2 linked regions of the Metabacillus sp. B2-18 genome follow. The protein of the gene in region 2 interacts with the protein of the main gene of each other region in a pairwise test. Links are inferred from orthologs where the notes say so. Each region holds a gene or a part of one and is shown on either strand. Other genes may lie near its edges.

Region 1 (3,440 bases), 750 kb from region 2 along the record:
TGTGAAACAGAGTACGGTTCTGAAGAAGGTAATCAGTTAGTAGATAAAGTATTTGAAACGATTGCTACTACTGCATACCGTGCATCTATTGAACTTGCTAAAGAAAAGGGAAGCTTCCCATTCTTAGCTGGTGAACAAGAAGTAGAAACAAATCGTTTAAGAGAAGCATTCACACAAACAGGCTTTATGAGCAAAATGCCTGAAGATATTCGTGAAGGTGTAAAAGAATACGGAATTCGTAATTCACATCTATTAACTGTTGCTCCTACGGGATCCACAGGAACAATGGTTGGCGTCGCAACAGGCCTTGAGCCTTACTTCTCATTCTCTTACTTCCGTAGCGGGCGTTTAGGGAAGTTCATTGAAGTAAAAGCGGATATCGTTCAAGAATATTTAGATCAACATCCAGAAGCAGATGCGAATAACCTACCATCATGGTTCGTATCAGCAATGGAATTAGCACCGGAAGCACATGCTGACGTACAATGTGTTATCCAACGTTGGATTGATAGTTCAATCAGTAAAACTGTAAATGCTCCTAAAGGTTACACAGTTGAGCAAGTTGAAAAAGTGTATGAGCGTTTATATAAAGGTGGAGCAAAAGGCGGTACTGTTTATGTAGATGGTAGCCGTGACACACAAGTTTTAACATTAAAAGCAGAAGAAAATACGTTTGATGATAGTGACGAAGAAGTTGTTCCGAAAGAAAAAGGGAAAGTAGTACTTGTAGATACTATAAATGACCTTCGTTCAACAGACGTTACAATTGGTAATGAAGTAGGAAACACTTGCCCGGTTTGTCGTGAAGGTACGGTTGAAGATTTAGGCGGCTGTAACACATGTACGAGCTGTGGAGCACAATTGAAGTGCGGGTTATAATATGAACTTTTAAAAAGGATCTGACCATGTCAGGTCCTTTTTATATGAGGATGAGTGAAATTCATCATGTCGAAAAATGGTGAATTTTATCTAATCGAAGATACTATCCCAATAATCGTAGATAAATCTCAGGAATCGTAGATAAAATGGACAAAATCGAAGATAAACTCCTCATAATCGAAGATAAAAGAACCTGGCAACAGATTTTAATGTCATTTCATTTAAATCCACTACCTGAAAATGCCATAGAAATGAGCAATCAAGTTATTTTCTCATGGAGAATTTGTTCTATACTAGGATCACTCATGAAATTGGGAGTGCTTTCCTAATATTCCTTGTCATTACCTTTAAACTCATGTAAAATTGTAATGATTTCGTTAAAAAAGATCGGCAATTCTGGAGGGGACTACATGCCAACACCTAGTATGGAAGATTATATCGAACAAATATATTTACTTATTGAAGATAAAGGATATGCACGTGTTTCTGATATTGCAGAAGCATTGGCTGTTCATCCCTCCTCCGTCACAAAAATGGTTCAGAAATTAGATAAAGATGAGTATTTAATTTATGAGAAATATCGCGGACTCGTGTTAACGAATAAAGGGAAGAAAACAGGAAAACGACTAGTTTATCGCCATGAGCTGCTAGAGCAGTTTTTAACTATTATCGGCGTTGATCAAGATAAGATATATAATGATGTTGAAGGTATTGAGCATCATCTAAGTTGGAATGCAATCGATCGAATTGGAGATCTTGTTCAATATTTTGAAGAAAAAGAAGAGAGAATTCAATCACTACGGAATATCCAAAAAAATAATGAAGAGTAAGAAAAAGCGGTGAATGATAGTTAATCTACATTCACCGCTTTTTTGTTTGTCCAAAAAGATACTTGGTATAAAAAGTAACCAACTCCTTGTCTGTGTAAAGAAACATTGTAATGATAAGAAAGGTAAAATCATTATTAATGTAGTGGGATATTATTTTAATTATTATCCTGAGAAAGAATTAGAAGCTTTTTTAAAAAAAAGGTGGCGCGAGGGTGTGATCCTTTTTCTGCAATATCCCTTAATGTGTTTAACTCTTTAACGCAAGCTAGCAGTAAAGGTTTAAAGTGGTGATATCGAAATATGTCGAAAGAAAGTTCTTTCGATACGACAAAAAGCGACAATATTAGAATATTTTTTATGTGATAATATTCACTACTTTCATTATATTTTAATAATTTAAAATTTTAACAAGATAATTGGTAGGTGATCAAATGAGTAAAGAACCTATACTTCAAATAAGAGATTTAAAGGTATCCTTTCGTTCTGAAAAAAAGCTGGTCCCAGCAGTTGATGGAATAAGTTTCGAGTTAAATAAAGGCGAAATCTTAGGGATTGTTGGAGAGTCGGGAAGTGGAAAGAGTGTTACATCATTGTCAACAATGGGATTAATACCTAGCCCTCTTGGTGTGATTGAGCATGGTGAAATATTATTTGAAGGTAAAGACTTAACAAAATTTAGTGAAAAAGAAATGCGAGGCATCCGAGGGAATCAGATATCGATGATCTTCCAGGAGCCTATGACTTCATTAAACCCATTGTTTACAATAGGCAATCAATTAATTGAAGCTTTAAAGTTACATACAAATCTAGCGAAAAAAGAGGCAAGACTGCGTGCAGTTGAATTGCTTAAGTTAGTTGGAATACCAAGAGCAGATGAAATCGTTAATGATTATCCACATCAACTCTCCGGGGGGATGAGGCAAAGGGTAATGATTGCGATGGCGATGGCCTGTAATCCGCAAGTCTTAATCGCGGACGAACCTACAACTGCTCTAGATGTTACGATACAAGCCCAAATTCTATCTCTTATGAAAGATTTAAATGAAAGAATGAATACATCAATCATTTTTATTACTCATGACTTAGGAGTAGTGGCAGAAGTATGTGATAGGGTAATTGTTATGTATTCCGGTCAAATTGTCGAACAAGGTGACGTAAAAACAATCTTGAAAAATCCTAAACATCCATACACAAAGGGATTAATTAAATCGGTCCCTGATATTCGAGGGAAAAAAGATCGGTTATACAGTATACCTGGTAATGTTCCACGACCTGGAAGTATTATAAACGGATGTCGTTTTGCAGCAAGATGTGAGGAAATGTTTGGTCAATGCCAAGAAGAAACACCTCAACTATATAAAATGGAAAAAGAAGATCATAATGTTCGATGCTTTTTGCATAGTGGAAAGGAGGAAGTAGAGAAAAATGACAGAGTTACTTCTTCAAGTTAACGGGTTAAAAAAGTATTTCCCTATAAATGGTGGATTACTTGGCAAAAAGCAAGGTGAAGTGAAAGCGGTTGATGATTTATCTTTCTTCGTTAAAAAGGGCGAAACATTAGGAATCGTAGGTGAAAGTGGTTGTGGGAAATCTACAACAGGCCGATTGCTTATGAGATTAATAGAAGCTAGTGACGGAAGCATCATTTTTGAAGATAAAGATCTTAGGAACCTGTCTAAAACAGAATTAAGAAAAACACGAAGAGACATACAAATGGTTTTCCAGGATCCT
Region 2 (3,650 bases):
GCTGGTTCTGGTGATGAGATCGTATCAGCTTCTACATTATATGGAGGTACATATAACCTTTTTGCTAACACATTACCAAAGTACGGAATCAATACTATTTTTGTTGATCCAAAGAATCCGGAAAATTTCCGATCAGCTATTACTCCGAAGACAAAAGCTATTTTTGCAGAGACAATTGGAAATCCAAGCTTAGATGTTCTTGATATCGAGGCAGTTGCTGAAATTGCTCATGAAGCTGGAATTCCATTGATTGTGGATAACACATTTGCCACACCGTATCTATGCAGACCTATCGATCATGGTGCCGACATTGTTGTTCATTCTGCAACAAAATGGTTGCTTGGGAATGGTACAACTCTTGGTGGAGTCATTGTAGATGGAGGTAAATTTGACTGGAATAGTCCAAAATTCCCTGGGTTTACAACTCCTGATCCTAGCTATCATGATTTAGTTTATGCTGAAGCATTAGGAGAACAAGCGTATATTATTAAAGCGAGAGTTCAGTTATTAAGAGATTTAGGCCCAGCTATTAGCCCATACAATGCCTTTCAATTTAATCTTGGTCTAGAAACCCTTCATGTCCGTATGAAGGAACATGTATCAAATGCAAGGAAAATGGTGCAATATTTAGAAAGTCACCCAGCTGTTGAGTGGGTTCTATACCCTGAAAATAGCCAACACCCTGCGAAGGACTTAGCTGCTAAATACTTACCTAAGGGTGCTGGTTCTGTAGTAGTATTCGGTATCAAGGGCGGAAGAGAGGCTGGTGCAGCTCTTATTAACAACGTTGAACTTTGGTCACATGTAGCAAATGTTGGAGATGCGAAAAGCTTAATCATTCATCCTGCGAGTACAACTCATCAACAACTAGGCGTTGAAGATTTAAAGAAATCTGGTGTAACAGAAGATTTGATCCGCTTATCAGTAGGAATTGAACATATAGAGGATTTAATAGAAGATTTAGATCAAGCTATTTTTGAAGCAACAGGTGTAAAAGGAATGGAGAAAGTAAATTCTTAATTAATGAAATATTCTAATAATATTATTTATTGTATAATATTGAAAGGGGTTGCAGATAAATGCAACCCTTTTCATATTTGAAATGTAAAATCACAGTGAAAAAAGTAAGCTATTTTAAGAAAATAAATAATTGACATTGATTTTCAACACATGATACAATCACAATCGTACTTAAAAAGACAATCAAATATTTAACTCTTATCAAGAGAGGTGGAGGGAAGTGCCCGATGAAGCCCGGCAACCATCAGTTCATTCTGAAATGGTGCCAATTCACACAAAGCAGATGCTTTGAGAGATGAGAGAAAGGTATTCAAGCGCCTTTCTGCTCATTTTGCAGGAAGGTTTTTTATATGTAAAAAAATGAACGGTAGAAATAGTAAAGGAATAAAGGAAGAAGGTGACAAAATGATAACATTATCAAATGTTAATAAAGTTTATAAAACAAAGAGCGGCTCTGTTCAAGCTGTTAACAATGTAAACCTTGAAATTAAAAAAGGTGAAATATTCGGAGTTATAGGATATAGTGGAGCCGGAAAAAGTTCATTGATCCGTTTGTTAAATGGACTAGAAAAACCAACTAGTGGGGAAGTCGTTGTGGCAGGTAGTCAGATTGGCTCAATTTCTGGTACAAAGTTGCGTAAAGCACGCTTAGAAATAAGCATGATCTTTCAACACTTTAACTTATTGTGGTCAAGAACAGTGAGAGAGAATATTGCATTTCCTTTAGAAATTGCAGGAGTAAGTAAAGCGAAACGACTTAAACGTGTTGATGAGCTTATTAAGCTGGTTGGACTGGAAGGAAGAGAGAATGCATACCCTTCTCAACTTAGTGGTGGTCAAAAACAACGTGTTGGGATTGCCAGAGCGTTAGCGAATAATCCCAAGGTTTTATTATGTGATGAAGCTACATCAGCACTTGATCCCCAAACAACAGATTCAATTCTAGACCTGCTTGTTGATATTAATAAACGACTAGGCTTAACAATCGTATTAATTACACATGAAATGCATGTCATTCGTAAAATTTGTCATCGAGTAGCTGTTATGGAAAATGGTGAAGTGGTTGAACAAGGAAATGTATTGGATGTTTTCAGAAACCCTCAGAAACCTATAACAAAAACGTTCGTTAAACAAATCTCAGAGCCGGATGATACGAAGGAAGCAATTGACCTACTACTAGAAAATTATCGTTCTGGAAAAGTACTTCAGCTAACATTTGTTGGTGAAGGTACAGAAAGACCATTGATTAGCAATATTATTAGGAAATTTAATATTGAAGTGAATATTGTACAAGGTAAAATTTCACAAACGCAAAATGGCTCTTATGGTTCATTATTTTTGCATATAGATGGAGATCTTGATGAAATTAACCGTGCAGTTGCTTATATTGGAGAACAACAAGTAGAAGTGGAGGTGCTGGCGAATGCTTAATCAGTTTCTTCCAAATGTAAAATGGGAAAAAGTATGGGAGGCAACTTATGAAACAACTTACATGACAGGAGTTTCGGTTGTCGTCACTTTTTTCTTAGGAATTATACTTGGTTTACTTTTATTCTTAACTTCAAAAGGCAATATCTGGGGTAACAGTATACTTAATACAATTTTATCTGGAATCGTAAATATATTTCGGTCAATTCCGTTTATTATCCTTGTTATTTTACTCTTACCCTTCACTAAAGTTGTAGTTGGGTCAATTCTGGGAGAAAATGCTGCTTTACCCGCACTAATTATTGGATCCGCTCCATTTTACGCAAGGATGGTTGAGCTTGCTTTAAGGGAAGTTGACAAAGGTGTTATTGAAGCAGCTAAATCGATGGGAGCAAAAACGTCGACAATTATGTTGAGAGTACTATTACCGGAATCTTTACCAGCTTTGGTTTCAGGGATTACAGTTACTGCAATCGCATTGGTTGGTTATACAGCTATGGCCGGAGTAGTAGGTGCTGGAGGTCTTGGTGACCTTGCTTATCGAGAAGGATTCCAGCGTAATAATTTTGAAGTAACCATTGTAGCAACCATTTTTATCTTAATTATTGTGTTTATTATCCAATTTATTGGAGATATATTAGTTAAAGCTATCGATAAACGTTAGGAGGAAAAAATGATGAAAAAATATCTTTTATCACTAGTATTAACAATTTTCGCTATTCTACTTGTTGCATGTGGCGGAGGCGAAAATGAAACAACTCAAGAAGAAAACACAGGGACTGAGCAAGAAACGAAAGTACTAAAAGTTGGAGCGACAACTGTTCCTCATGCAGAAATTTTAGAAGAAGCAAAACCACTGTTAGCAGACAAAGGTATTGAATTAGACATCGAAGAGTTTTCAGATTATCCATTAATTAACCCAGCGCTTGCTGAAGGTGACCTGGATGCAAACTACTTCCAGCATGTTCCATATTTAGACAATGCAATTAAAGAAAATGATTTTGATCTTGCAAATGTTGGAGCAATTCATATTGAGCCTTTTGGTATTTACTCAAAAGAATACAAAACACTTGAAGAGTTACCTGAAGGTGCAAAAATTATCATGAGTAACAACGTTGCAGAAATGGGACGCGTGTTAGCACAACTTGAAGAAAAAGGTCTAATTAAATTAAATCCAGATGTTGATAAAATTAATGCAACAA

Evidence for each region. Proteins that work in one complex are often made in the same cells at the same time.
Region 1: the proteins of LPC09_RS20925 (region 2) and mntR interact in binary tests that used the Escherichia coli proteins (3 or more experiments, as listed by UniProt). The link is inferred for Metabacillus sp. B2-18 from one-to-one orthologs.

The regions. Positions count from the first base shown.
Region 1 is NZ_CP088245.1:3,353,896-3,357,335, reverse strand. What follows is about bases 318-2,999. They hold mntR (transcriptional regulator MntR), read left to right. Parts: upstream 318-1,289; coding sequence 1,290-1,709; downstream 1,710-2,999. Other genes in these bases: LPC09_RS17075 (ABC transporter ATP-binding protein), read left to right, coding at 2,141-2,999. Also shown: more of LPC09_RS17075, read left to right, coding at 3,000-3,160; LPC09_RS17070 (ABC transporter ATP-binding protein), read left to right, coding at 3,135-3,440.
Region 2 is NZ_CP088245.1:4,108,878-4,112,527, reverse strand. The notes cover bases 547-3,438. They hold LPC09_RS20925 (methionine ABC transporter ATP-binding protein), read left to right. Parts: upstream 547-1,425; coding sequence 1,426-2,451; downstream 2,452-3,438. Other genes in these bases: LPC09_RS20915 (MetQ/NlpA family ABC transporter substrate-binding protein), read left to right, coding at 3,125-3,438; LPC09_RS20920 (methionine ABC transporter permease), read left to right, coding at 2,444-3,112; LPC09_RS20930 (O-acetylhomoserine aminocarboxypropyltransferase/cysteine synthase family protein), read left to right, coding at 547-1,020. Also shown: more of LPC09_RS20930, read left to right, coding at 1-546; more of LPC09_RS20915, read left to right, coding at 3,439-3,650. UniProt on the Escherichia coli protein: Part of the ABC transporter complex MetNIQ involved in methionine import. Responsible for energy coupling to the transport system. It has also been shown to be involved in formyl-L-methionine transport.